DNA from 3 places in the Kribbella jejuensis genome. Region 2 is predicted to be linked to each of the others. Evidence: riboswitches for the same ligand, from Rfam matches in the RefSeq annotation. Region 2 holds a riboswitch; each other region holds the start of a gene.
What was found. A riboswitch is a leader RNA that binds a small molecule or an ion and turns the genes downstream of it on or off. The one in region 2 is predicted to bind ZMP and ZTP.
Positions count from the first base shown of each region.

Region 1: it holds a riboswitch for ZMP and ZTP, as region 2 does, so the genes downstream of both, FB475_RS31990 (glycine hydroxymethyltransferase) here and FB475_RS03650 (5-aminoimidazole-4-carboxamide ribonucleotide transformylase) in region 2, are expected to answer to the same signal.
Region 3: it holds a riboswitch for ZMP and ZTP, as region 2 does, so the genes downstream of both, FB475_RS29555 (bifunctional 5,10-methylenetetrahydrofolate dehydrogenase/5,10-methenyltetrahydrofolate cyclohydrolase) here and FB475_RS03650 (5-aminoimidazole-4-carboxamide ribonucleotide transformylase) in region 2, are expected to answer to the same signal.

Region 1 covers NZ_VFMM01000003.1:893,366-902,803, forward strand. Annotated here, with positions in the region: gene FB475_RS31985 (acyl-CoA dehydrogenase family protein) at 1-1,445, shown strand, start outside; ZMP/ZTP riboswitch at 1,444-1,526, shown strand; gene FB475_RS31990 (glycine hydroxymethyltransferase) at 1,555-3,003, shown strand; gene FB475_RS31995 (DHA2 family efflux MFS transporter permease subunit) at 3,068-4,615, opposite strand; gene FB475_RS32000 (GbsR/MarR family transcriptional regulator) at 4,679-5,149, shown strand; gene FB475_RS37020 (hypothetical protein) at 5,146-6,279, shown strand; gene FB475_RS32010 (hypothetical protein) at 6,294-6,896, opposite strand; gene FB475_RS32015 (MFS transporter) at 6,934-8,145, opposite strand; gene FB475_RS32020 (winged helix-turn-helix domain-containing protein) at 8,142-8,708, opposite strand; gene FB475_RS32025 (nitrite/sulfite reductase) at 9,120-9,438, shown strand, end outside.
Region 2 covers NZ_VFMM01000001.1:761,431-770,868, reverse strand. Annotated here, with positions in the region: gene FB475_RS03670 (2-hydroxyacid dehydrogenase) at 1-876, shown strand, start outside; gene FB475_RS03665 (WD40/YVTN/BNR-like repeat-containing protein) at 890-1,993, shown strand; gene FB475_RS03660 (MoaD/ThiS family protein) at 1,990-2,253, shown strand; gene FB475_RS03655 (AAA family ATPase) at 2,273-2,812, shown strand; gene FB475_RS03650 (5-aminoimidazole-4-carboxamide ribonucleotide transformylase) at 2,802-3,668, opposite strand; ZMP/ZTP riboswitch at 3,687-3,763, opposite strand; gene FB475_RS03645 (class I SAM-dependent methyltransferase) at 3,766-4,485, opposite strand; gene FB475_RS03640 (acetolactate synthase large subunit) at 4,820-6,568, shown strand; gene ilvN (acetolactate synthase small subunit) at 6,568-7,209, shown strand; gene ilvC (ketol-acid reductoisomerase) at 7,237-8,256, shown strand; gene FB475_RS03625 (S1 family peptidase) at 8,361-9,438, shown strand, end outside.
Region 3 covers NZ_VFMM01000003.1:388,183-397,620, reverse strand. Annotated here, with positions in the region: gene FB475_RS29595 (MMPL family transporter) at 1-1,296, shown strand, start outside; gene FB475_RS29590 (group I intron-associated PD-(D/E)XK endonuclease) at 1,204-2,100, opposite strand; tRNA gene FB475_RS29585 (tRNA-Pro) at 2,151-2,224, opposite strand; gene der (ribosome biogenesis GTPase Der) at 2,295-3,662, opposite strand; gene FB475_RS29575 (lysophospholipid acyltransferase family protein) at 3,655-4,383, opposite strand; gene cmk ((d)CMP kinase) at 4,380-5,060, opposite strand; gene FB475_RS29565 (prephenate dehydrogenase) at 5,092-6,156, opposite strand; gene aroH (chorismate mutase) at 6,153-6,521, opposite strand; gene FB475_RS29555 (bifunctional 5,10-methylenetetrahydrofolate dehydrogenase/5,10-methenyltetrahydrofolate cyclohydrolase) at 6,552-7,412, opposite strand; ZMP/ZTP riboswitch at 7,444-7,528, opposite strand; gene FB475_RS29550 (NUDIX hydrolase) at 7,578-8,255, opposite strand; gene prcA (proteasome subunit alpha) at 8,252-9,103, opposite strand; gene prcB (proteasome subunit beta) at 9,129-9,438, opposite strand, start outside.

The DNA.
Region 1 (9,438 bases), on a different contig from region 2:
CCGCGAACCAGAACCCGCCGGTCCTGCGGACCCACGACCGGTACGGGAACCGGGTCGACGAGGTCGACTTCCACCCGTCCTGGCACTGGCTGATGCAGCATGCCGTCGGCTTCGGGCTGCAGGCGGCGCCGTGGACGAGTGACGCGCCCGCGCCGCACCTGACCCGCGCGGCCGGCTTCTACCTGTGGTCGCAGGTCGAACCGGGTCACGGTTGCCCGATCTCGATGACGTACGCCGCCGTACCGGCGCTGCGGGCCGACGAGGCGCTCGCGAAGGAGTGGATCCCGCAGCTCGCCTCGACCGAGTACGACGTACGCCGGCTGCCGGCCGCGGCGAAGAACGGCGTACTGGCCGGGATGGGGATGACCGAGAAGCAGGGCGGGTCCGACGTGCGGGCCAACGTGACGACCGCGACGCCGGCCGGGGACGTGTACCAACTGCACGGACACAAGTGGTTCTGCTCGGCGCCGCAGGTGGACGTGTTCCTGGTACTGGCGCAGGCGCCGGACGGACTGAGCTGCTTCGTGGTCCCGCGGGTTCTTGCCGACGGCAACCGGAACCCGTTCGCGCTGCAGCGGCTGAAGGACAAGCTCGGGAACCGGTCGAACGCGTCGTCCGAGGTCGAGTTCCACGGAACCATCGGATACCGCCTGGGCGAGGAGGGCGCCGGCGTCCGGACGATCATCGAGATGGTCGCGGCAACCCGGCTGGACTGCGTTCTCGGCTCGTCGGCCCTCCAGCGGCGAGCGCTGGTCGAAGCAGTTTGGCACACGCGGCACCGAAGCGCATTCGGTGGGCTACTGGCGGACAAGCCGGCGATGCAGAACGTGCTGGCGGATCTGGCGCTCGAGTCCGAGGCGTCGACGGCGCTGGGGATGCGGTTGGCAGCGGCGGTGGACGCATCCGTCGGAGGTGATCAGCAGGCGGCGGCGTTCCGGCGGATCGGGTTGCCGTTGGCCAAGTTCTGGGTGTGCAAGCGGACGCCGTTCATGGTCGCGGAGGCGCTGGAGTGTCTCGGCGGGAACGGGTACGTCGAGGAGTCCGGGCTGCCGCTGCTCTACCGGGAGTCGCCGCTGAACTCGGTCTGGGAAGGGTCCGGGAACGTGAACGCGCTCGACGTACTGCGGGCGCTGCGGAAGCCGGAGTCGCTCGAGGCGTGGCTGCTCGAGGTCGGCTCGGTCCAAGGTGCCGACACCCGGCTGGATGCGGCCGTGGAGGATGTCCTGCAAGCGCTTGCTGATCACCAGAACGCCGAAGCCGGCGCGCGAAGGCTGGCTGCGCTGATGGCCCTGTGCCTGCAGGCTTCGTTGTTGATCAGGAACTCGACGCCGGAGGTCGCCGATGCGTTCGTCGCGTCGCGGCTGGCCGGCGATTGGGGCGGTGTGTTCGGGACGTTGCCGCGGACGACTCCGTTCGATCGGATCCTCGAGCGCACGATAGGGTGAGCGACGTCGCGACTGGCGCGCTGAAGGTGGAGAACCACCGGGGAGCGAAACCCGTCGGCACCGTGCGCCTGGGTGCCTTCGACCCACTGCAACCGCAGGAGAGACAACGATGACTCAGTCCTTTGACGCTGCCGCCGCGTCGGCCGCGTACAACAACGCGCTGCAGGTGATCGCCGCGGTCGAGCCGACCATCGCCGGCGCGATCAAGGCCGAGCTGGCCGACCAGCGGTCCTCGCTGAAGCTGATCGCCAGCGAGAACTACGCCTCCCCCGCCACCCTGCTCACGATGGGCAACTGGCTGTCGGACAAGTACGCCGAGGGCACGATCGGGCACCGCTTCTACGCCGGCTGCCAGAACGTCGACACCGTCGAGCAGGCCGCCGCCGACCACGCGCAGGCATTGTTCGACGCCCCGCACGCGTACGTCCAGCCGCACTCCGGCATCGACGCGAACCTGGTCGCGTTCTGGGCGATCCTGGCGCAGCGGATCGAGTCGCCGGCGCTCGCCGAGGCCGGTGCGAAGCACGTCAACGACCTGACCGAGGAGGACTGGACCAAGCTCCGCAAGGCGCTCGGCGACCAGAAGATGCTCGGCATGTCGCTGGACGCCGGCGGTCACCTGACCCACGGTTTCCGGCCGAACATCTCCGGCAAGATGTTCAACCAGCACTCCTACGGGACCGACCCGGAGACCGGGCTGCTCGACTACGACGAGGTCGCCCGCAAGGCTCGTGAGTTCAAGCCGCTGATCCTGATCGCCGGCTACTCGGCGTACCCGCGCAAGGTGAACTTCGCCAAGATGCGGGAGATCGCCGACGAGGTCGGCGCGACGCTGATGGTCGACATGGCGCACTTCGCCGGCCTGGTCGCGGGCAAGGTGTTCACCGGCGACTTCGACCCGGTGCCGCACGCACACGTCACGACGACCACCACGCACAAGTCGCTGCGCGGCCCGCGCGGCGGCATGGTGCTCTGCCAGCCGGAGTACGCCGAGTCCGTCGACCGCGGCTGCCCGATGGTGCTCGGCGGTCCGCTCAGCCAGACGATGGCCGCGAAGGCGGTCGCGCTGGCCGAGGCGCGGCAGCCGTCGTTCCGCGAGTACGCGCAGGCCGTCGCAGACAACGCGGTCACCCTCGCCGAGGGCCTGATGAAGCGCGGCGTCAAGCTCGTCACGGACGGTACCGAGAACCACCTCGTGCTGCTCGACGTCTCGTCGTACGGCATCACCGGGCGGCAGGCGGAGTCCGCCCTGCTCGATGCCGGAATCGTCACCAACCGCAACGCTGTACCTCGCGACCCGAACGGCGCCTGGTACACCTCCGGCGTCCGGATCGGTACGCCGGCCCTCACCACGCGCGGGTTCGGCGCCGACGAGTTCGACCGCGTCGCCGAACTGATCGTCGACGTGCTGTCCGCCACGACCCCGACCACCACCTCGGCCGGCGCCCCGTCGAAGGCGAAGTACGTGCTGGCCGACGGCGTGGCCGACAAGACGCGCGCCGCCTCCGCCGAGATCCTCGACAAGCATCCGCTGTACCCGGGTCTCGAGCTCAACTGACACGTTTTACGGCGCCCGCTCCTGCTTGCGTGAAGCGGCTTGGAGCGGGCGCTGTCGTTTGTCGTCAGGCGTCCCGCTCGACGCCGGTCAGCGCGTCCGGCGAAGCCTTCGCGGCCCGCTTCGGCATCAGCGTCGCCGCGAGCACAGCTCCGGCAACCGCGATGCCGCCGGACACCCACATCGTGGTGTTGAGGCTGGTGAGGAAGGCGTCTCGTACGTCGGCCGCCAGGGCCGGCGCGTTGGTCTTGGCGGCGACGGCCAGTCCGCCTGCGAGGCTTCGCTCGGCCGCGTCGGCCACCTGCGCCGGCAGACCGGTCGTGTCCACGTGGTGGCGGTAGACCGAGTTGAGCACGGTTCCCAGTACGGCGACCCCGACCGTGCCGCCGACCTGCCGGAACGCCTGCAAGAGCCCCGAGCCGGTCCCCGCCCGCTCCGGGTCGAGGACCCCGAGCGCCGCGTTCATTGCCTGCGGCATCGAACAGCCGAGGCCGAAACCGACCACCACGAACCAGATCGCGGTGTACCCGTACCCGGTGCCGAGGTCGGTGAACGCGCCGAGTACGAAGCCGGCCGCCATCACGACGAAGCCGGTCATCACAACCAGGCGGGTGCCGATCTTCGACTCCACCGGCTCGGCCAGCTTGGCGCCGACGGTCATCCCGCCGATGAACGGCAGCAGCTTCAGGCCGGTGTGCAGGGCGTCCGATCCGTTGATGCCCTGGAAGTACTGCGGCATCGTGAACAGCAACCCGAAGATCGCGAACACCGAGACTGTCAGCAGTACGGCACCGCCGGTGAACACTCGTTCGCGGAACAGCCGCAGCTCGATCAGCGGTTCACTGTTCCGGCGCTGCCACAGCAGGAAGCACGTGATCAGTACGACGGCCAGCGCGAGGAACGTGATCGTGACACCGTCCGTCCACGAAGACTCGCCCGCCTTCGTAACGCCGTACACCAAGGCTGCGAGGCCCGCGCTGGACAGGACGATGCCCAGGCAGTCGATCGCCGGGCGGTTCGCGCTCCGGCTCTCCGGGACGAGCAGCGTCACCGCGAGCGCGGCCAGGAACGCGATCGGGATGTTGATCACGAAGATCCACTGCCAGCCGGCGTGGTCGAGCAGCAGGCCGCCGACGATCGGGCCGAGCGGCATACCGATGCTGTTGGCAACGACGAAGAAGCCGATCGCCTTCTTCCGCTCCTCCTCGGTGCGGAACAGCACGGTGATCAGCGACAGCGCGACCGGCACGATCATTGCCGCGCCGATGCCGAGGAACGCCCGAGCCGCGATCAGCTGACCGGCCGAGTTCGACAGCGCGCAAGCCAGCGACGCCAAACCGAACAAGGTCAGGGCGATCGCGATGATCTTGCGCCGTCCGAACCGGTCGCCGAGCAGCCCGGCCGGCAGCAGCAGCGCGGCGAGCACCAGGTTGTAGCTGTTCGCCATCCACTGCAATTGGCTGGTGGACGCGTCGAGATCCTTGGCGAGCGTCGGCAGCGCGACGTTCAGCACGGTGGTGTCGAGGCCGAGGACGAGTACGGCGAGACACAGCGCGATGAGCACACCGAACCGGCGAGCGCCGGTCAGTGTCGACTCCGAGGTGGTCGTGGTCATGTGATTCAAATTATCAGAAGCTTGTGATAGTTGCGATAAATCAAATTACTGTAAGCTTCAACCATGGTCGAGGAACCGAGCCAGGAAGCCGTCAGCCAGTTCGTCGAGCGGTTCGCGGGCGTGCTGGCGAACAGCGGCGTACCGACGATGTCGGCTCGGGTGATGGGCGCGATGCTGGTCAGCCCGAACGGGACGATGACCGCGGCCGAGCTCGCCGAGATGCTGAAGATCAGCCAGCCCGCGGTGTCCGGCGCGGTCCGGCAACTGCTGCAGGTCTCGTTCATCTCCCGCGAGCGGCTCCCCGGGTCGCGCAAGGACCACTACCGGATCCGTGAGGACGTCTTCGCCGCGATCCTCGAACGCCGCAACCTCGCGTTGAGCGAGTGGGAGGCGACCAGCCGCGCCGGCGCCGCGCTCTTCGCCGAGGACTCCCCCGTCTGCCGGCGGCTGACCGAGGCGGCCGACTTCTTCGCGTTCATCCACGCGGACATGGAACAGATGATCAAGAACTGGCGAGCGGAACACCCGCGGTGAACCGCCGCAAGGCGAAGCGTCTCGTCGGTACGGCGTGGCTCGACAGCGAGTACCGGATTGCCTGGGAGACGCGGATCATGCGGCGGCGGGTGCCGCTGTACCGGGCCGGGATCGCCGTACTGCGCGCGCTGAACGCCGGTGAGCCGTCGTTGGACGTCACCCGCTGGAACCGCGTCGGTCCGCACGGCGGAACGTTCGTGATGGACAAGCTCGAGACAATGACCGGGCGGACGGATCGCCCGGTGACGTCACGGGCCGAGCTGCGCGCGCGGACGTCGTTCGCGTCCCGGCTGGCACGGTCGATCTCGGCGGACGAGTGGCCGCAGATCATCGCCGAGTACGACCGGCGCCGGCGTGGTGAGCGGCCGCAGTACCACTATGTCGGGCACCGTCCGCTGAACGCCGCGTCGCACGCGCTGATGGACGAGGCGTGGGTGCGGGGCGAGCTGCCGACGGACAAGTACCGTGCGTGGAACGTGCTCAAGAACGAGGACGACGGCGCGTTCTACAGCGAGTTCTTCACCCACGGGAACGCCCGCGGCTTCCCCGGCGGCGAAACGAACCCGGGCTTCCGGCTCGGCCGGATCATGTTCGACGTCAGCTGGCGCGACAAGGCAACCCTCCCCCTCGAACGCCAAATCCTCCGCCGGAGCCGGGTGCTGCGCACGAAGGAGCTGATCAAGTTCTTCCGAATCGAACTGCGGGAGCTGTTCCGGCCCCCGGACCCGACGTCCACACCGCCGGCGCAGAACCGCCGGGACCCCTTCACCCCCGAGGTCGTCGCCGCCGTCGCCGACTTCACCAAACCCGAGGAACTCCGCTCCCCCACCGCCCGCGGCGAAACCACACCCGACCGGCAACGCGCATCAGCAATCGACATCGCCAACACCGTCCAAAAGGCCCTACCACCAGCCGCCACCGGCCAGTCGGCCGCGCGACGATCGATCACCGTGGCGCAGCCGCTGCCACCGGCCGTCAGCGGACAGGCGGCTTCAGGCCGACCATCAGTTCCCGCGCAACCCCCACCGCAGTCGCATCCATCCCATGCGCCGCAACCACCTGAGCCCCCACCGGCAGCCCGCCCAACAACCCGACCGGCACACTCACCCCGGGATGCCCAGTCACGTTGACGGACCGCGTTGGTTCATTTGGCGAGTAGGCAGTAGGCGAAGGCGAGGCGGCGGTCTAGCCAGTCGGCGTGCACCGTGATCGAGGTCGTGCCCTCGGAGTACATTGCGACCCTGTCGGCTGAGCGCCACTCCAACGTGCGGGTTTTTGTGGGTTGGTCGCCGCCTTCGTCGCCGATGCCGGTGAGGCCGTCGAGGACGCCTATCAGGAGGCGGCCGGCGGCTTTGGCGGCGAGGCGGGTGGGTGGGCCGCTCAGCCATTCGGTGCGGCCTATCAGTTCGGGGTGGCCGGGTTGGGTGATGCGCCAGTTGGGGCGGAGGAGCGGGCGACCGGACGGGATTCGGGTGATGGTGCCGACCTCGTGGTCCTCGGCGTCGCGGACCGACCAGGCGTGGTCGGACGATTGCGAGACCCGGCAGAGGAGTTGCGTCAGGTCGGCGTCGAGGTACAGGGAGCGGTCGGGGCCGACATAGGCGTACGGCGTGAGCACTCGGTCGTCCTTCGAGCCGGAGGCCACCCGGATCGCGTTCGGGCCCCACTCGATGTGGTTCCGGGTGCGGGTGGCCGGGCGTTCGACGTTTCCCAGCGTGAACTCACGGACGTTCTGCCAGCCGGACACTCGCGTGAGTTTACGTGGCCGGCCACGTCGTACAGGTTCAGCGTGTCCGCAATCGTGAGGCTGACCAGACCATGAGGGCCGCGAAGGTGGCTCCGAGGAGGGCGCAGGCCGCGGCCACGCCGATCAGCGAGATGAGGGCGCCGAAACCCGCCATCGCGGCCGGCATCAGCCCGTCGTCGGAGAGGCTGACGATGCTCGACGTGCGGCCGAGGAAGGCCGGGGCGATGGTCTGCTGGAAGGCACCCGAGAGCAGGGCGGAGGCCAGGCCGGCGGTGAAACCGATCATCGCCATCGCGGCGAAGACGGCCACGCGCGGGACCAAGCCGACCATCACGCAGCCGGCCGCCTGGGCGATCAGCACGAGCAGGCCGGCGCGGGCCGGCGCCGGCGGCTTCCACCGCATCGCGACCACGGCCCCGACCGCCGCCGCGATCCCCGAGCAGGCTTGGAACCAGCCGAGCGCACCCGAGCCCCACCCACTGCCGTGCACCCGCTGAACCAGTCCGACCGCCAGGACCGGACCGACACACAGGTTGAGCCCGAAGAAGGCGATCACCAAGGTCCGGGCCACCTGATCCCGGCGCAGATAGCCGAAGCCGGCCGCCAGGTCCCGCCGGATCGAATGCCCGCTCGCCACCGGCTGCGGAAACCTCGGCCGGACCACCAACGCCAGCACGACCGCGATCACCCCGAACGACACCGCGTCGACGAGCATCACGGTCATCAACCCGCCGTGAGCCACCAGCAGACCGCCGAGGGGCGCACCGACGAACACCGCCAGCCGATTGGCCAACTGCCGCCCGGCCGCCAGTGGCACCAAGTCATCAGGCTGGACCATCCGTCGCGGCAAGGTCCCGGCGGCCGGGTTGTACAGGGCGTCGACCGCCCCGAAGACGATCGCCACCGTCAGCAGCAGCGGCAGCGTCACCCCGTCCGCGACCGCCACGATCGCAGCGGCGACGAGCACCGCGATCCGCCCGAGGTTGGCGACGATCATCGTCCGGCGACCGTCCCAGCGGTCCGCCAGCGCGCCGCCGAAGAGCAGGAACAGCGCCCGCGGCAGCGCCCCGATCCCCATCACCAGGCCGGCGCCCGCGGGCGACGTCACCTGCGCCGCACTCCACGCGAGCCCGACGTACCAGGCGACGTCGCCGGCCTCGGACACCGCACCGGACAGGATCCAGGCCTGCACCCGCCGATCCCGCCGGAGTGCAGGCACAACGACGGCCCCGACCGAGGGCGAGCTCACGGCTTGGCCGGTACGGCGTGGGCGAAGACGTAGACCGGCTGCGCCGACTCGTCGGTCGACGGTGCCTCGTAGTACTCCTGGATCAGCTCGCCGATCCGTTGACCCAGTTCCTCGAGCCGCTCGGGCGTCAGCCGCAGCCAACTGTCGGTCGAAAATGCCGCCCGCACCCACTCCTCGTCGTACGACGAACGCATCTCGAACCACTGCCGGACCTTGTCCGTGTGGTGTGTGACGTTCCTCTCCTCGGACACTGTTGCGATCAGCTCGCCGGCAGGCTCACCCTCCGCGTCGGCAACCGACCAGCTGTACGACTGGTGAGCGCTGCGCCACCAGCGCTCCCGCCGGTTCTTCGCCAGCTCGGGCGCCTCCAGGATGACCTCGGCCGCGGCCAGCACCTTGAGGTGGTGGCTGATGTTGCCGACCAGTTCGCCGGTCCGCTCGGCCAGTTGCGACGCGGTGGCCGGGCCCTCGACGCCGAGCAGGTCGAGCAGTCGCCGGCGGAGCGGGTGGTGGATCGCGGCGACCACCGAGGAGGTCGCGGCGCGTCGGTTCGCAGGTGCCATAGGCAGCACCGTAGCTTCCACAAGAGCTCTTGCACAAGAGCTCTTGTGAATAACGCAAGGAGCACGGAACAATGAACAGCAGACTGGTAGACATAACCACATGGTGAGATCGAGTCTCAGGATGTAGGAATGGGAGTTGCTTTACCGGCCGGTCGCGCTGACGCTTGTGGACATGCTCGCTGCCCTGTCCACCCACCTCGTAGGTCGCATCCATGTCGACCTCGGGCGGATGCGCAGCGCCATCTGTTGTCCTTCGATGTTCTGACAGCCACCCTGCCTGGGCCAATGACGGCCCCCTGATCATCCCCGATCACCGCTGGGTGCGCACCGCGCGGAACGCATCGAACCGACGACGCTTCGATCTCCCCGCCGCTGGTGAGCACCTGTCACGAGGACAAGGACGCGCCCCCGATGACTGCCGGCGTCACCACTCCTGCTGCCCGCAAGCCCGCCCGCCCCCGCAAGGGCAAGGGCGAAGGCCAGTGGGCGCTCGGATACCGCGAGCCGCTGAACAAGAACGAAGAGAACAAGAAGAACGACGACGGCCTGAACGTCCGGGCCCGGATCGAGAACGTCTATGCGCACCGCGGGTTCGACTCGATCGACCCGGCCGACCTGCGCGGCCGGTTCCGCTGGTGGGGCCTGTACACCCAGCGCAAGCCCGGGATCGACGGCGGCAAGACCGCGACGCTCGAGCCGGAGGAGCTGGACGACCGCTACTTCATGATGC
Region 2 (9,438 bases):
GGGGTCCCCGCGGGGATCGAGGTGGAGTGGTTCGCCGGTGGCGAGCGGCCGAAGTCGCTCGAGCAGGTGGAGTTCTACGTGCCGAGCTACATGGGCGGCGGTGACGTGTTCGACGTCGTCCGGGAGATGCCCTCGCTGAAGGTCGTCCAGCTGCAGACCGCCGGGTTCGAGCACGTCCAGTCGCGGCTCGCCGACGACGTGACGCTCTGCAACGCCCGCGGCGTGCACGACGCGTCGACGGCCGAGCTGGCGGTCGGGCTGATCATCGCCTCGTTCCGCAACCTGCCGCGCGCGGTCCGCGACCAGGAGCGCCAGGTCTGGCCGAACTCCTACGACCAGGTCGACGACTCGCTCGCCGACCGGACCGTGCTGATCCTCGGGTACGGCGCGATCGGCGAGGCGCTGGAGCGCCGGCTGAGCGGGTTCGAGTGCGACGTGATCCGGGTCGCGCGGCGGGAGCGGGACGGCGTACACCCGCTGACCGAGCTGCCGGAGCTGCTGCCGCGCGCGGATGTCGTCGTGCTGCTGACTCCGGCGACGCCGGAGACCACACGGATGGTGGACGCGACGTTCCTGAAACGGATGAAGGACGGCGCCCTGCTGGTGAACGTCGCTCGCGGTGTCGTCGTGGACACCGACGCGCTGGTCGCCGAGCTCGGCACCGGCCGGATCCGGGCCGCGTTGGACGTGACCGACCCCGAGCCGTTGCCTGCCGGACATCCGCTGTGGTCTGCTCCGAACGTGCTGATCAATCCGCACCGCGGCGGGGCCTCGACGGCGTTCGCGCCGCGGGTCGCCAGGCTGGTGCGGGCGCAAATGGAGCGCTACGCGTCCGGGGAACCGTTGATCAATGTGGTGGGGGGTCCACCACGGTAGAGGGAGGACGACGATGTCCGAGGCCGTACTGCTGATCGGGACCAAGAAGGGGCTCTGGATCGGCCGGAGCGACGCTGCCCGCAAGGACTGGCAGCTCGACGGGCCGGTGCCGGAGTTCGAGATGCAGGGCGTGTACGCCGTGGGCATCGACACGCGTGGCGACGGCGCGCACGGCGCTCGGCTGTTCGTCGGCGGCACCAGCGAACACTGGGGCCCCGCGGTCTTCCACTCCGACGACCTCGGCAAGACCTGGGCCGAGCCACCGGAGGGCTCGATCGGCTTCCCGCAGGACGCCGAGGCCTCGCTCGAGCGGGTCTGGCAGATCCAGGCGGCACCGGCCGACCAGCCCGGCGTCGTCTACGCCGGATCGCAGCCGTCGGCGTTGTGGAAGTCGACCGACGGCGGCGTCACGTTCAACCTGGTCCGCGGTCTGTGGGACCACCCGCACCGCAAGGACTGGGGCGCCGGGTTCGGCGGGCAGGCGGTGCACACCGTGCTGCCGCACCCGACCGATCCGCTGCGGCTGAGCGTGGCGATGTCGACCGGCGGCGTCTACCGGACGACGGACGGCGGTGAGACCTGGTCCCCGGCGAACCACGGGATCAAGGCCTACTTCATGCCGGATCCGGACCCGGAGTTCGGCCAGTGCGTGCACAAGCTGGCGGCGCACCCCGACGTACCGGAACGGATGTTCGCGCAGAACCACCACGGCGTGTACCGGTCGGACGACGGCGGCGCGAGCTGGCAGTCGATCGCGGACGGCCTGCCGTCGGACTTCGGCTTCCCGATCGTCGTGCACCCGCACGAGCCCGACACCGTGTACGTGTTCCCCTTGGTCGCCGACGGCAACCGGATCCCGACCGACGCGCGCTGCCGGGTCTTCCGCTCCCGCGATGCCGGCGCGACCTGGGAGGCGCTGTCGTCCGGGCTGCCCGACGTCTCCTACATCCCGGTACTGCGGGACGCGATGACGACCGACACCGCCGACCCGGCCGGTGTGTACGTCGGCACCCGGGACGGCTGCGTCTACGCGAGCGCCGACGCGGGTGACACCTGGACCGAGGTCGCGAGCCACCTGCCCGACATCCTCACCGTGCGCGCGGCGGTCGTCGGATGATCGCAGTACGCCTGCCGACCGTGCTCCGCCCGTTTGCGGGCGGGGCCGAACGGGTGCAGGTCGAGGCCGCCACGGTGGCCGAGGCCTTCGCCGCGCTCGACCCGCCGCTCCGGCGCCGGCTCACCGACGAGCAGGGTGCGGTGCGGCGGCACGTCAACGTGTACCTGCGCGACGACAACATCCGCGACCTCGACGGCCTCCAGACCCCATTGTCGGAAGGGGACGAGCTGCTCATCCTGCCGAGCGTCGCGGGAGGCTGAAGCCGTTACCGTCAGCACTATGAGTGATGTCCTCCTGCTGACCGGGCCATCCGGCTCAGGCAAGACCACGGTGGCCCGGCTGGTCGCAACCGACGCGGCGCGTCCGACGGTGCATGTGACGACCGACGAGTTCTTCCGGGCGATCCGGACCGGCTTCATCCCGCCGTACCTGCCGGAATCGCAACGGCAGAACGTCGTGGTGGTGGACGCGATCGTCGCTGCGGTCGCGGTGTTCGCCGACGGCGGGTACGACGTCGTGGTGGACGGCATCATCGGACCGTGGTTCCTGCCGCCGTACCGGACCGCGGCCGCGGAGGGGCAGTGGCGGATGTCGTACGTCGTACTCCGGCCGGATCTCGCGACCACCTTGGAGCGCGGGCAGGCGCGCGCCGGTGTCGAGCTGACCGACACCGACGCGCTCACCGGGCTGCACGCGGCCTTCGCGGACCTCGGTGAGCTCGAACGCCACGCGCTCGACACGACGAGGCTCGACGCGGAGGAGACGGCTGCCAAGGTCCGTGAGGCTGTTGCCTCGGGCTCCTATCTGCTCAGTGTCTGAAGAGCCGCAGACCCGTAGCGGACCAGGTGATGCCGAGGTCCGCGCAGGCGGCGGCGACCTCGGACGAGCGGATCGAGCCGCCGGGCTCGACGATGTGGGTGACGCCGTACCGGTGGGCGACCTCGACGTTGTCCGCGAAGGGCAGGTGCCCGTCGGAGACCATCGTCACCCCGGTGAGCGGCTCGGAGGACCAGAGTGCCGCCTTCTCGCCGGCCAGGCGCGTGCAGTCGACGCGTGACTGCTGCCCGGCGCCGACACCGATCGTCATCCCGTCCTTCACCATCACGACGGTGTTCGATTGGGTGTAGCGGGCAACAATCATCCCGAGGACGGCGTCGTCCGGCAGATCCTGGGGGAGTGGCGCAACGTCCCGCTCCTGCGTGAGCCGTACGCCGTACACGTCGCGCACCTCTTTCGCCGGCGGCTCGTACGACGCGTCCATCTCCAGCACCAGGTACGTCCCGCGCTTCTTCGCCGCGAGGATCTCCAGGACGCCCTCGTCGTACCCGGGCGCGATGATGCCGTCCGACACGACCCGCTTCAGTAGGCCGGCCAGCTCGAGGTCCACCGGATGCGAGACCGCGACGAAGTCGCCGTACGAGGACTTCGGATCCGCGTCGCGCGCTCGCCGGTACGCCTCGGTCACGGATGCACCGAGCGCTGCACCGGCCGGTGACACATGCTTGTACGACGCCGCCGCCGGTACGCCGAACCGCGCCGAAGCCTCCCGCACCAACTGCCACCCGGTCAGCGCGTCGAGCACATTGATGTACGACGGCGCACCCGCGAGCACCGTGAACGGCGCGTCCTCGACGCGCGCCGCCTGCTGTGGATTCATCCCGTACCGCAACCGCATCACAACCTCCGACGAACTCGGAGGCGCCCAGGCGGACGACGCCCCGCCCGAAGCTCCCCGGTGGTACCCCACCCACGCCAGTCGCGGTGCCCTCAGCCTACTTCGTCGCGCGAACCACCAGCAGGCGGGAGTCGGTGGTCAGGGGTTCGTCGTGCCAGCCGCCCTTGATGGTGATGTCGGAGAAGCCGGCTGTCCGCAGGTCTTCGGTGATTTCCTCGGCGGAGCGGAAGTACAGGACGTTGCGGTAGACGGCGTCGTGGCCGTCTTCGAAGACGTTGTGGGCGTCGAAGACCACGCGGCCGTCGGCGATCTCGATCAGTTCGAGCCACTCCTTGAGGTGACCGGCGATCGTGTCGCGTTCGCCGTACGTCGCCTCGCTCGTCCACTGCTCCCAGGCCCGCGCCGCCGGGTTGCGCGACTCGAACGCGAACACCCCGCCGGGACGGAGCGCGGCGGCCAACGCGGTGCACGCGGGCAGATGTTGGGCGACATGCATCATCGTGTTGCCGCTGCTGACGATCAGGTCCACGTCACCGGTCGGCCGTACGGCGTGGTGGTCGCCGTCGATCCACGTCACCGCGTCAGCGCCGGGCTGACGGCGCGCGTAGCCGAGCATCGTCGGGCTCGGGTCGATCCCGATGACGGTCCGCCCTGGCGCGACCAGGGATCGCGTGAGCAGGCCGGTGCCACACCCGAAGTCCAAGACCTTCGACGCGCCCGCGGCCAGCGCCCGGTAGTACGCGTGGTCCTCGCCGGCTGGATTGTCCAGGTCGTAGAGGGCTACCAGTTGCTCATCGCCGTACGGATCGTCGGTCACCGTGGCAGCCTAGGAGCCACCCCGGGCCCGAACAACGCAGACAGCGAACGTAAGACGGGTGTCTCAACAAGTGAGACGCCGGACGGCTCAGCTTGACCCGGCCGCCGGTTCGGGGCGAATAATGCCTACATGCGATCGATTCTCCTCGTACTTGTGCGGCGCGCCGACTGACGCGACCACAGAGTCGAGCGCGCCCCTTCAGCCAACCCGGCGGAAGGGGTTTTTTGTTGCCAATGCGACTATCTGCGACCCAGTAGCGCGGCGGGAACGGCCACGAGCGAGGATGGATCGGTCGCGAACAAGTCAATTCGTGACAGGACAGGAAGGCTCTCTCATGAGTGAGCAGCTGACCGGGGCACAGGCTCTGATCCGCGCACTGGAACATGCCGGAGTGGACACCGTCTTCGGCATCCCGGGTGGCGCGATCCTCCCGGCGTACGACCCGATGCTCGACTCGACCCAGATCCGCCACATCCTGGTACGTCACGAGCAGGGCGCCGGCCACGCCGCCCAGGGGTATGCCTCCGCGTCCGGCAAGACCGGCGTGTGCATGGCGACCTCGGGCCCGGGCGCGACCAACCTGGTGACGCCGATCGCCGACGCGTACATGGACTCGGTGCCGCTGGTGGCGATCACCGGGCAGGTCGCCAGCGCCGCGATCGGTACCGACGCCTTCCAGGAGGCCGACATCCGCGGCATCACGATGCCGATCACCAAGCACAACTTCCTGGTCAACGACCCGAACGACATCGCCACCACGATCGCCGAGGCGTTCCACATCGCCTCCACCGGCCGGCCCGGCCCGGTGCTGGTGGACGTGACCAAGGACGCGATGCAGTCGATGGTCGACTTCCAGTGGCCGACCGAGCTGTCGCTGCCCGGCTACCGGCCGGTGACCCGCCCGCACCCGAAGCAGGTGCGTGAGGCGGCCCGGCTGATCGCCGCGGCCGAGAAGCCGGTGCTGTACGTCGGCGGTGGCGTGATCCGCGCGCAGGCCAGCGCCGAGCTGAAGGAACTGGCCGAGATGCTCGGCATCCCCGTCGTCACCACGCTGATGGCCCGCGGCGCGCTCCCCGACACCCACGAGCTGCACTTCGGGATGCCCGGCATGCACGGCTCGGTGTCCGCGGTCGGCGCGCTGCAGCGCTCGGACCTGCTGATCTGTCTCGGTGCGCGCTTCGACGACCGGGTGACCGGCAAGCTGGACTCGTTCGCGCCGGAGGCGAAGGTCATCCACGCCGACATCGACCCGGCCGAGATCGGCAAGAACCGCGCCGCGGACGTGCCGATCGTGGGGGACTGCAAGGAGGTCATCACCGACCTGATCGGCGCCCTCAAGACCGAGATCGCGAGCGCCGGCCGCACCCCGTCGTACGAGACCTGGCGGCACCAGCTGGAGGACGTCCGGACCCGCTACCCGCTCGGTTACGACGAACCCGAGGACGGCACGCTGTCGCCGCAGCACGTGATCAAGCGGATCGGCGAGATCGCCGGACCGGACGCGGTGTACACCGCGGGCGTCGGCCAGCACCAGATGTGGTCCGCGCACTTCCTGCCGTTCGAGAAGCCCGGCCACTGGCTGAACTCCGGCGGCCTCGGCACCATGGGGTACGCCGTACCCGCCGCGATGGGCGCGAAGGTCGCGCGGCCGGACAAGACCGTGTGGGCGATCGACGGCGACGGCTGCTTCCAGATGACCAACCAGGAGCTCGTCACCTGCGCGCTCGAGGGCATCCCGATCAAGGTTGCCGTGATCAACAACCAGTCGCTCGGCATGGTCCGGCAGTGGCAGACGCTGTTCTACGACAAGCGGTACTCCAACACCGACCTGCACTCGACCCGGATCCCGGACTTCGCCAAGCTGGCCGAGGCGATGGGCGGCGTCGGTCTGCGCTGCACCGACAAGGATTCTGTGGACGCCACGATCGAGAAGGCGATGGCCGTCACCGACGCTCCCGTCGTGGTCGACTTCGTCGTGCACCGGGACGCGATGGTCTGGCCGATGGTCGCCGCCGGCGTCAGCAACGACGAGATCCAGATCGCCCGCGACATGGCCCCGACCTGGGAAGGCGAGGAGCTCTGATGTCCAAACACACGCTGAGCATCCTGGTGGAGAACAAGCACGGTGTGCTGGCCCGGGTGGCGGCGCTGATCTCGCGGCGCGGGTTCAACATCGACTCGCTCGCGGTCGGCCCGACCGAGCACCCCGAGGTGTCCCGGATGACGATCGCGGTGACCGTCGACGAGCAGCCGCTGGAGCAGATCACCAAGCAGCTCAACAAGCTGGTGAACGTGATCAAGATCGTCGAGCTGGAACCGACCCAGACCGTCCAGCGCGAACTGCTGCTGGTCAAGGTCAAGGCCGACACCCTGACTCGCGGGCAGGTGCTGGAGACCGTCCAGCTGTTCCGTGCCAAGGTGGTGGACGTGGCTCCGGACGCGATCACGATCGAGGCGACCGGCAACCCCGAGAAGCTCGAGGCCATGCTCCGGGTGCTGGAACCCTTCGGCGTCCGCGAGCTGGTGCAGTCCGGCATGGTGGCGATCGGCCGCGGCAGCCGCTCGATCTCCGACCGCGCGCTGCGGCCGGTTCCGGTGCCGCCGCCGCATGTCCAGTCCGGACCCCCGAACGTGCAGGCGCGACCCGCCGAGCGCCAGCCCGCGCACCCGGTACCGGCGCCGCCGCCGGGCCGTACCGCTGCCGCCGTACCGAATCAACACTAAGGAGAAGTGCCCGAAGTGGCTGCTGAAATGTTCTACGACGACAACGCCGACCTGTCGGTGATCCAGGGCCGGCACGTGGCCGTCCTCGGCTACGGCTCTCAGGGCCACGCCCACGCGCTCTCGCTGCGCGACTCCGGCGTCGACGTCCGCGTCGGCCTGCCGGAAGGTTCGAAGAGCCGCGCCAAGGCCGAGGCCCAGGGCCTGCGGGTCGTCACGCCCGCCGAGGCGGTGGAGGAGGCCGACGTGATCGTCGTGCTGGCTCCGGACCCGGCGCAGCGCAAGCTCTACAAGGAGGCCATCGAGCCGAACCTGGTCGACGGCGACGCGCTGGTCTTCGGGCACGGCTTCAACATCCGGTTCGGCTACATCAAGCCCCCGGCCGGCGTCGACGTCTTCATGGTCGCGCCGAAGGGTCCGGGCCACCTGGTCCGGCGCGAGTACTCCGAGGGCCGCGGCGTACCGGTGCTGGTGGCCGTCGAGCAGGACGCCACCGGCAAGGCCTGGGACCTGGCGCTCTCGTACGCGAAGGGCATCGGCGGTCTGCGGGCCGGCGGTATCAAGACCACCTTCACCGAGGAGACCGAGACCGACCTGTTCGGTGAGCAGGCCGTCCTCTGCGGTGGTGTGTCGGCGCTGATCCAGGCCGGCTTCGAGACGCTGACCGAGGCCGGCTACCAGCCCGAGGTCGCGTACTTCGAGTGCCTGCACGAGCTCAAGCTGATCGTCGACCTGATCTACGAAGGCGGTATCGCCAAGCAGCGCTGGTCGGTCTCCGACACCGCCGAGTACGGCGACTACGTGTCCGGTCCGCGGATCATCGACGCGTCGGTGAAGGCCCGGATGAAGGAGGTGCTGAACGACATCACCGACGGCACCTTCGCGGCCCGCTTCATCGCCGACCAGGACGCCGGCGCGCCGGAGTTCGCCGAGTTCCGCAAGAAGAGCCAGGAGCATCCGATCGAGGCCGTGGGCAAGGAACTGCGCGGCCTGATGGCGTGGGTCAAGTCGCACGACGACGACTACGTCGAGGGCAGCGCGGCCCGCTGACCCGGCAGCTGATCAAGGTCCGGGCTGTCCAGGTGGATGGCCCGGACCTTTCTTTTTGGCACAATCGGTCACGCAGCGGATACCGACGACGGGGGTGAGCGGGCGTGCAGGACGGCAGGAACGCGCTGCCGCGACCGCCCCGGCGGCTACCGGCCGACGCCGGGTCGCTGACCCAGCTGGAAGCACCCAGCCGGCCGGGTGGACCGCAACCGCCACCGCGCGAACCGTGGATCTTCGGCCGTTTCCTGGCCGGCTTGATCGTGCTGATGGTGATCGTCGCGGCCGGCGCGGGTACGGGCTGGTACCTGCGGCAGCGCAGTGTCCGGATCGACACCGCCGCCGTACTGAAGTCCGCCGGCCCGGCCGTGGTCCGGGTGCTCGCCACGACCTGCGGTGGCACCGGTGAGGCTTCGGGCGCCCTCGTCGACAACGGCCGCGTGCTCACCGCCGCGTCGGCGGTCGACCAGGCGATGGCCATCGTCGTGGTGGCCCCCGACGGGCGGATCCGGCGGGCCAACCTGCTCGGGACGAGTGCCGACGGTGTCGCCGTACTGCAGTCGATCGGCTTCGACGACGTACCGCTGCAGCTGCCGCAGGACGCTCCGGAGCGGAAGGCCGAACGCGCACTGATCGGGTACACCGCGGCCGGCCGGCAGGTGATCAACGCGATCGGTTCGGAGGCCGACCCGACGGCGCTGAGCGAGGTCATGAACGCGGCCAAGCTCGGTGGCCCGGTGCTGGACAAGTCCGGCGAGCTCGTCGGCCTGGTCACCGGCGCGACGGTCCAGGCCGCCACGGTCGTGCCGCTCGCCAAGCTCCGCGAGTACGTCGCGCCCGCGCCGTCCGGAATCACCGTTGCCGCGGCGGGTACCTGCCCGAACTCGCGTGGTCCGCAGGGCACGATGGCGCCGGTGCTGCAGGTGGCGAAGACACCGCTGGCGCTGGAGGTCCAAGGGCTGCTCACCAACTATCTGACGCTGCAGAACAAGCACGACTTCAACGCGGTACAGGTCCTGTACTCGCCGCAGCTGGCCAAGTCGCTGACCCCGGAGCGGGATCGCCAGAGCCGCGGTACGGCGTACTTCTTCAACCCGCGGATCACCGCCCTCGCTCCGGACGGCTCGTACGCGCGGATGTCGTACGACGTGCTGTTCTCGCCGACCGCCGCGGGCGCCGGCGGCG
Region 3 (9,438 bases), on a different contig from region 2:
GTACCGTTCCTGACCGCGATGGGGCTGGCCGCGGCGGCGACGGTGCTGACCGCCGTGCTGGTCGCGTTGACGTTGCTGCCGGCGCTGCTCGGGTTCGTCGGGAACCGGGTGCTGCCGCGGAAGTTGCGCAAGGCGCCGACCGCTGTCGTACCGCTGGAAGGGTTCGGTTTCCGGTGGGGCCGGTTGGTGACCCGGTTGCGGGTGCCGATCGTTGCGGTCGGCATCATCGGGCTCGGGCTGCTCGCGATTCCGGCGAAGGACATGCAGCTGGCCTTGCCGGACGGTGCGTCGGCGGCGGCCGGTACGAACCAGCGGGTCGCGTACGACCTGACCGCGGCGGCCTTCGGGCCGGGCGCCAACGGGCCGCTCGTGGTCGTTGTGAAGAGCAACGACGCGGCGACGGCCAATGGTGTGGCGCAGCAGGTGCTGGGCAAGACGCAGGGGCTGACCGATGTGGTTGCGGCGCAGCCGGCCGCGGCCAGTCAGGACGGTACGACGCGGTTGGTGCAGGTGATTCCCAAGAGCGGGCCGGCCAGCGAGCAGACCGCTGAGCTCGTCAAGAACCTGCGGTCGGCGATCAAGCCGCTCGCCACCGGCAGCACCGAGATCTCGGTGACCGGTAACACCGCCGTCGGGGTGGACGTGTCGAACAAGCTGTCCGACGCGTTGCCGACGTACCTGTTCGTGGTGATCGGGTTGTCGTTCCTGCTGCTCCTGCTGGCGTTCCGGTCCGTGCTCGTGCCGTTGAAGGCGACGCTCGGGTTCGTGCTGACGATCGGGGCGACGTTCGGGATCACGGTCGCGGTCTTCCAGCAGGGTCACCTGGCGAAGCTCGTCGGCGTCGACTCCCCCGGTCCGCTGGTGAGCTTCCTGCCGATCATCATGATGGGCATCCTGTTCGGGCTCGCGATGGACTACGAGGTGTTCATCGTGTCGCGCGTCCGCGAGGAGTTCGTACACGGCAAGCACGCGAACGACGCCACCGTCCAAGGCCTCGGCCACGGGGCGCGCGTCGTCACCGCCGCCGCGCTGATCATGGCGTCGGTCTTCGCCGGCTTCATCCTCGTCCACGACCCGATCATCAAGGCGATCGGCTTCGGTCTCACGATCGGCGTGCTGATCGACGCGTTCGTCGTCCGGATGACGCTCGTCCCCGCCATCCTCAGCCTCCTCGGCGACCGAGCGTGGTGGTTCCCGAAGTGGCTAGACCGCCTCACCCCCCGAGTAGACATCGAAGGCGAAACCCTGAGGATCCCGGAGGAACCTCGGACCGACGAACTCACCGGCGTACGCTGACACCCGCCGCGGGGCGCCGGTCTCCACCGGCGCCCCACCGAGCAGGCTGGACGCATCACCCACGCGGTACGGGGTGTAGCTCTCCGCCGAGATGCGGACCCGGCCGGCCAACACCGAGCTGGGGATCACGTAGATTCCGCCATCGCCGAGAAGGATGAAGAACGCGTCGATCGTGTCGGGGTCGTACGGCATCTTGCTCGCGGACTTGTCGAGAACGTAGGGACGTCGGCCGATGCCAACTTCCCAATAGCCGCGCTTGTTGCGAGACGCGCACGACTTCACCTGGACTCGTTGGATGCCCTTCGACGTCGTCACCAACAGGTCGTACTCCTGTGGTTCGATCGGCAGCGCAACCGCACATCCGCGCAACGTGAACCAGGCCATCGCCAACGCTGTGGCCGAGTAGCGAAGCATCTCGGGCCTAACCGGCTCGTCGAATACCTCGGTCGGCGTCGGCTGGGCCAGTGGCGACTTCAGATGACTGCAGTCCAAGCCCAGTCGGACGGCGTGGCCCTTGATCCTGACCCGCTCTTCTCCGGTATCGACAATGCGCAGGCTGGCCAGCACGTTCGCCCAGCAACTGGCCGCTGCCACAGCTTCACGCAACTGCTGATCGGACCACCGACGCTGTCCTGTGAAGTGCGACGTGTCCAGCTCGAGCCGCGCTGCGTGCCGCCTGATCGGTCCCGTGGAGGTGTTCTTCAACCCCAGTGCGCGAGCGACCGCACGCCACGACGGGCTGCTCTCCACCGCCTGCCGCAGTTGGTCGTCGTTCCAGCTCCGTCGATCCCCAGGTGTACTCATGGGAGAAACGTAAAGAGGGACACCGACAGTTTCGGTGTCCCTCTGAAGGGTCGGGCTGACAGGATTTGAACCTGCGATCTTTCGGCCCCCAGCCGAACGCGTTACCAAACTACGCCACAGCCCGATGGTCCGCCCCAACAGCGAACCGGGGTAAACCTTACAGCATTCCGGGGAGTGGTTCTCACCGGGCTGGGTCAGCGTTTCTTGTTCTTTTGGCGGGGGCGGATCTGGACGTGGACGGGGCTGCCGACGAAGCCGAAGTCTTCGCGGAGGCGGCGTTCTATGAAGCGTTGGTAGGAGGGTTCGATCTGGCCGGAGGTGAAGATCGCGAAGGTCGGCGGCATGGTGGTGGCCTGGGTGCCGAACAGGATCTTCGGTTGCTTTCCGGAGCGGACCGGGTGCGGGTGGGCGGCGACCAGGCGGCCCAGGAAGGCGTTCAGCTGGCCGGTCGGGACGCGGGTCTGCCAGCCCTCCAGCGCGGCTTCGATGGCCGGGACGAGCTTGTCCATGTGCCAGCCGGTGAGTGCGCTGATGTTGACCCGCGGGGCCCAGCGGAACTGGACCAGGTCGCGGTCGATCTCGCGCTCCAGGTAGTAGCGGCGCTCGTCGTCCATCAGGTCCCACTTGTTGTACGCGATCACCAGCGCCTTGCCGGCTTCCTCGACCGCGTTCATGATCCGCAGGTCCTGCTCGGTGATCGATTCGGACGAGTCGATCACCACCACGACGACCTCGGCCCGCTCGATCGCGGCGTTGGTCCGCAGCGACGCGTAGTACTCGTGGCCGGAGGCGTTCTTGACCTTGCGCCGGATCCCGGCGGTGTCGATGAACCGGTACTCCTTGCCGCTCAGCGTGATCAGCTCGTCGACCGGGTCGACCGTCGTCCCGGCGACGTCGCTGACGACGACCCGGTCCTCCTTGGCGACCTTGTTCAGCAGCGACGACTTGCCCACGTTCGGCTTGCCGACGATCGCGATCCGGCGCGGTCCCCCGACCTCGCCGTCGCGCTCCGCGGGCGCCTCCGGGAGGGCCGCGAGTACGGCGTCCAGCATGTCGCCGGTGCCGCGCCCGTGCATCGCGGACACCGGGAACGGCTCGCCGATCCCAAGGCTCCACAGGTTCATCGCCTCGGACTCGATCCGCTGGTCGTCGACCTTGTTGGCGGCCAGTACGACGGGCTTGCCGGACTTCCGCAGCACCCGGACGACGGCCTCGTCGGCGTCGGTGATGCCGACCACCGCATCGACCACGAACAGCACCGCGTCGGCGGCGTTGATCGCGACCTCGGCCTGCGCCGCGACCAGAGCGGCCATCCCGACCGCGTCCGGGTCCCAGCCGCCGGTGTCGACGACGGTGAACTCGCGGCCGGCCCAGTTGGCGTCGTACGAGACGCGGTCGCGGGTGACGCCCGGGGTGTCCTCGACGACCGCCTCGCGGCGGCCGATGATCCGGTTGACCAGCGTGGACTTGCCCACGTTCGGCCGGCCGACGATCGCGAGCACGGGCAGCGGCCCGGTGTCCTCACGGTCGTGCGTCGGTAGTTCGGTGGGCAGGTCAGTCATCAGGGTCCTTCTGGTCTCGCCAGCCCGGAAGTGGGTGGCCGGTTTCTTCGACGGCCGCCTTCACGTGGGCGCGCAGCACGTCGCCGATGTGGTCGGCGACCGCCTGTACGTCGGTATGTCTCCTGGGAAAGGGTACGCGGTCCACGGAGAACGGCTCGCCGTACACGATGTCGATCCGGCTCCCGGCCGGTGGATGACCCTCCACACTACCGGCCGGCAAGCGGGTTCCCATCAGCGCCACCGGCAGGATCGGCGCGCCGGTGACCATCGCCAGGTAGGCCACCCCGATCCGGATCCGGCTGAAATCGCCCGGCCCGCGGGTGCCCTCGGGGTAGATGTTCAGCACCCGTCCGTCCCGCAGTACCTTGATCGACTTCCGGACCGCGAGCATGTCGTACGACGACCGGTCGACCGGGATCTGGCCGATCCGGTGCAGGAACTTGCCCTGTACGCCGCCGAACACCTCGACCTTGCCGAGCTGGTGCAGCATCCGCGGCGCCATCGCGCCGAGCAGCGGGGCGTCCAGCAGGCTCAGGTGGTTCGGTGTCATCAGCAACGGACCGGTCCGCGGGAACCGGTCCTCGTGGTGGATGGTCAGGTTGTACTTGTGCCGGAAGTACGGCCGGGCGATGTACCGCATCGGCAGCGCGAGGCGGTACGGCAGGGGCGGCAGGTCGTCGGTGCGCGGCAGGTCCTCGTGCCTGGTGAGTTCTGCCGTCATAGCTCCTGGCTCCGGGGGACGGTCTCGGTGGCGAGCCGGCTGATCACGTCGACGACCTCCTCCAGGGTCAGGTCGGTCGAGTCGATCGTGACGGCACCGTCGGAGGCGACCTGGAACTCCGACACCGTCGAGTCGTCGGCATCGCGGCGGACGATCTGGTCGCGGAGCTCGGCCGCGGTCACGGATCCGGCCGCGAGCTCGGCGCCGCGGCGCGCCATCCGGGCCTCCTGGTCGGCGGTCAGCAGCACCTTCAGCTCGGCGTCGGTCGCGACCACGGTGGCGATGTCGCGGCCCTCGACGACGATCCCGCCGTCGGTCTGGGCTTTGTCGATGATCGCCCGCTGGCGCCGGATCAGCTCCTTACGGACGTCCAGGTTGGTGGCGATCTTCGACACCACCTCGCTGATCCGCGGCTCCCGGATCGCGGCCGTGATGTCGGTCCCGTCGGCGATCACGAACTGGTCGTCCGGGTCGGTGCTGATCTCGAGCACCAGCTCCCGGGCGCGCTGCGCGACCGCCGCGGTGTCGTCCAGGTCCAGCCCGCGTTCGACGGCGGACCAGGTCACCGCACGGTACGTCGCCCCGGTGTCCAGGTACCGCAGTCCGAGCCGGTTGGCCACTCCGCGGGCGGTGCTCGACTTACCGGAGCCGCTCGGCCCGTCCACAGCGATGATCATGCCCCGAAGATTACCTTCGCAGAGGGACAGTCTACGTGTGGACTACCCACCCGCGGTCGGTGAGTACGTCGACCAGCTGGTCGACCGAGCCTGGCTTGACGGCGAGTTCTACCTCGCCGACCGGGCGGCCGGGGCTGTGGTCGATGCGGAGGTCCTCGACGTTGGCGCCGGACTCGGCGGCGTCGGCGAACAGCTTCGCCAGCTGACCGGGGCGGTCCGGGATCGTGACCAGGACCGTGACCAGGTCGATGTGCGGCGTACCGTGCTTGCCCGGCACCCGGACGGCGCCGGACACGCCCTGGCCGAGGATCGCGGTCAGTTCGTCGTTCGCCTCTTCCTTGCCGAGGGCAACGAGTAGCCGGTCGAGCTCGCCGCGGATCTGCTCCAGCAGGCCGGTCAGCGCGGTCGAGTTCGCGGACACGATCTGAGTCCAGAGCCGTGGATCACCGGCCGCGATCCGGGTGACGTCGCGGACACCCTGCCCGGACAGCTCCAGGTGGGAGGCCGGCGCGTCGGCCAGCGTGCCCGCGGCGAGCGCCGACATCAGGTGCGGGAGATGGGAGACCCGCGCGACGCCCAAGTCATGGTCCTCCACCGACAGCTCGACGGTCCGGGCGCCACAGGCCTCCGCGAGTCGCCGTACCAGGTCGACGGCGTCCGGATCGCTGGTCGCGTGCGGGGTGATCGCCCAGGTCGCGCCGTCGAACAGGTCGGCGCGCGCGGCCAGCGGCCCGTTCCGTTCGGAGCCGGCCATCGGGTGACTGCCGACGTACCGGCTGACGTCCGGCACCAGGCTGCGCGCGTCCGCGAGCGGCTTCGACTTCACGCTGGCCGCGTCGGTGACGACCGCATCCGTCTGCTCGAGCTGTTCGGCGACGACCGCGCCGACGTGATCAGGCGGTACGGCGACCACGACCAGCTGCGGCTCGATCTCGACCAGCCGTGAGCCGGCGCCGATCCGCTCGGCCATCAGCGCGTTGTCCGGGTTCCCGTCGACGAGCTCCACCACCACGCCGAGCCGGGCGAGCGCGAGACCGATCGACGTACCGATCAGCCCGGTACCGACGATGCGAACCGGCCCCCGCAACTCGGTCACTGGGCGCCCGTCAGGTCCGGGCGGAGCGCGACGGCGCCGTGCAGGTAGACGTGCTGGATCTTGTCGCGGGAGCGTGGCGACTCGGTGTGCACCATCAGCCGGACGACCCGCGGTAGCGCGTGCGGTACCGGGATCTCCTGCATGCACATCAGCGGTACGTCGGTGAGCCCGATCTGCCGCCCGGCGACGGCCGGGAACTCCGACCGGAGGTCCGACGTGACGGTGAACAGGATGCTGATCAGATCCTCGTTCTCCAGATCGTTCGCCTCCAGGACCGCCTTCACCAGCTCCGCGGACCGCTCGAGCAGGTGCTCGCGCTCGTCCACGTCCAGCTGGGTGGCACCCCGGATCGCCCGTACCGCCACGTCCGCCTCCTTAGGTCTTGTCCCCCAACCCTAGGCCAGGCCAGTCAAAGAGTGGACAGCCGTCTCAGCAGCGTCGACCGTCTGCTCGAGCAGCAGCGCGATCGTCATCGGCCCGACGCCGCCCGGGACCGGCGTGATCAGGCTCGCCACCTCCGACGCCTCGGCGAAGTGCACGTCGCCGACGTTGCCCTCGTTGTAGCCGGCGTCGACGACGACCGCGCCCGGCTTCAGCCAGTCGCCGCGGACGAAGTTCGCCTTGCCGACGGCGGCGATCACCACGTCGGCGGTGCGGACGAGCTCCGGCAGGTCGCGGGTCCGGGAGTGCGCGTAGGTGACGGTCGCATTCGATGCCAGCAGCAACATCCCGGCCGGCTTGCCGAGGATCGGGCTGCGGCCGATCACGACGGCGTGCGCACCTTCCAGCGGTACGTCGTACGCCGCCAGCAGCCGCATGATGCCGCCGGGTGTGGCGGAGCGGAACCCGGGGTCACCGAACGCCATCGCGGCGAAGGACCGCATGGTCACGCCGTCGACGTCCTTGGCCGGGTCGATCGCCTCGAACGCGGCCCGCTCGTCGATCTGCGGCGGCACCGGGTGCTGCAGCAGGATCCCGTGCACGGCGGGGTCCTGGGACAGCTTGGTGATCTCCGCGACCAGTTCCTCGGTGGTCGTCGAGTCCGGGAGTACGACGCTGCGCGACGCGATCCCGGCCTTCTTCGAGCGGTTCTGCTTCATCCGGACGTACGTCGCCGACGCCGGGTCGTCGCCGACCAGTACCGTCGCGAGACACGGCTGGACGCCGTACTGCTCCTGCAGGGCACTCGCCCGCTCCGCCGCCTTGGCCACCATCTCGGCGGCGAGGTCGGTTCCGATCATCAGCTCAGCACTCATGCGCGCACTCCTCAGCATTCGAATCATCGCTCGAAGATGCCCAGGCGCGCGGCGAAGCCAGTCGGCAGGCCGTTCCCCGGTGGTATCCCACCTCAACGCCAGTCGCGGCCCGGTCTCAGAATAGCGAACGCCGCGGCGGGGGTGTACGTGCCGTCGAGCTGGCGGTCAGAGGAGGCCGGCGTGGTCGAGGGCGAGGTAGGCGGCGTCGATGCCGGTCATCGCGCCGGGGTTGCGGAGTTCGGCGCGGAAGGCGTCGACGGTGAGTTCGACCGGGACGCAGTCCTCGGCCTCGTCGAGTTGCTGCTTGCCGTCGGGGCGGCAGCCGCGGGCGATCGCGACGTACTTACGGAACGTCGAGGACGCGCCCGACCACTGCCAGCCGACCACGTCGAGCGTCTCGCAGGTGTACCCGGTCTCCTCCTCGAGCTCCCGCGCCCCCGCCACCGCGACGTCCTCCCCCGGCTCGACGAGACCGCCCGGAAGGTTCGTCACCACCGCGTCCGGCCCGGCCCGGAACATCCGAACCGTCACGATCCGCCCCTCCGGCGTCAGCGGCAGCACGGTTACCCCGGCGTTGATCCCGGCCTCACGGCCGAACACGTCCCACTCGACCTCGCGCCCGTCGGGCATCCGGTACCGCCGCAGACGCACGGACAGGAATCGCTCGAACCCCAGCTCCTCCCCCAGCAACTCCCACGGGGCCGGATCAACCGGCCTGCCGTCGGCAGGCACGGCGTCCGGTTGCTCGGTGCGCCCCGCCGGCTCGCGTGGTGTCGAGGGCCCCGGAGACGACTCAGCCGCCACGTGGTCGGTGACGGCTGAGTACTCGGACTGATCCGTCACAGTGGACGGTCGTCTACGGGGTCTTCCGGTGGGGCCACCGGTGCGTCGTCGGCGTCCGGCTGGGGCGCCGTCGTTTCACCGGCCGGTGAGGTCGTGTCCTCGGGCTTGGCCGCGGTGTCCCCGGAGCCGGGGCCTTCCGAGGTGTCGGGCTGCGACTCGGACAGGATCCGCGCGACCGTCTCCTCGGTGATCCGCTTGAACTTGCGGACCTGGGTGCGGGTGCGGTCCAGGACCGCGACCTCGAGCTGGTCCGGAGTGAGTTCGCGGACCTCGGTGCCGTCGTGGCTGAGCGCGTCCACCGCGAGCCGCAGCGCGCCGGCCAGTGAGATGCCGTCGCGGTAGTGCTCGCCGATGTAGTCCGCGACCTGTTCCGCCGGGCCGCCCATCACGGCGTACCCACGGACGTCGGCGATCGAGCCGTCGTACGTGAGCCGGTAGATCTGGTCGTCGGCCGCGCTGTTGCCGATCTCGGCGACCAGGATCTCCACCTCGAGCGGCTTCTCGCCACCGGAGGAGAAGATCGCGCCGAGGGTCTGCGCGTACGCGTTGGCGAGCGCACGGCCGGTGACATCACGACGGTCGTACGAGTACCCGCGCATGTCGGCGAGCCGGACGCCGGCGATCCGCAGGTTCTCGAACTCGTTGTACCGGCCGACGGCGGCGAAGGCCATCCGGTCGTAGATCTCGGCCACCTTGTGCAGTGCGGGTGACCGGTTCTCCGCGACGAACAGGATGCCGTCGGCATATTGCAGCGCGATCGCGCTGCGGCCCTTGGCGATGCCTTTCCGGGCGAAGTCCGCCCGGTCCCGCATCAGCTGCTCGGGCGAGACGTAGAAGGGAACGCTCATCGAGTCCTCTGTCAGTTCGGGGTGATCAGGTCAGCGAGGGGGCGGCCGGACCGTCGGGACGCCGGTGCCGCTGCTCCCAGGCCGCGTCGACGAGCGCCGCGACCTCGTCCTCGGGCAGCCGCCGGTAACCGTCCGCGGTGACCACGCCGACCACCGGGAAGATCCGCCGCAGCATGTCCGGGCCACCGGTCGCCGAGTCGTCGTCGGCGGCGTCGATCAGGGACTGGATCGCCACCGTCACGCAGTCGGTCTCGGACAGGTCCTCGCGGTAGAGCTTCTTCAGCGCGCCGCGGGCGAACAGCGAGCCCGAACCGACACTGTAGAAGTGGGTCTCC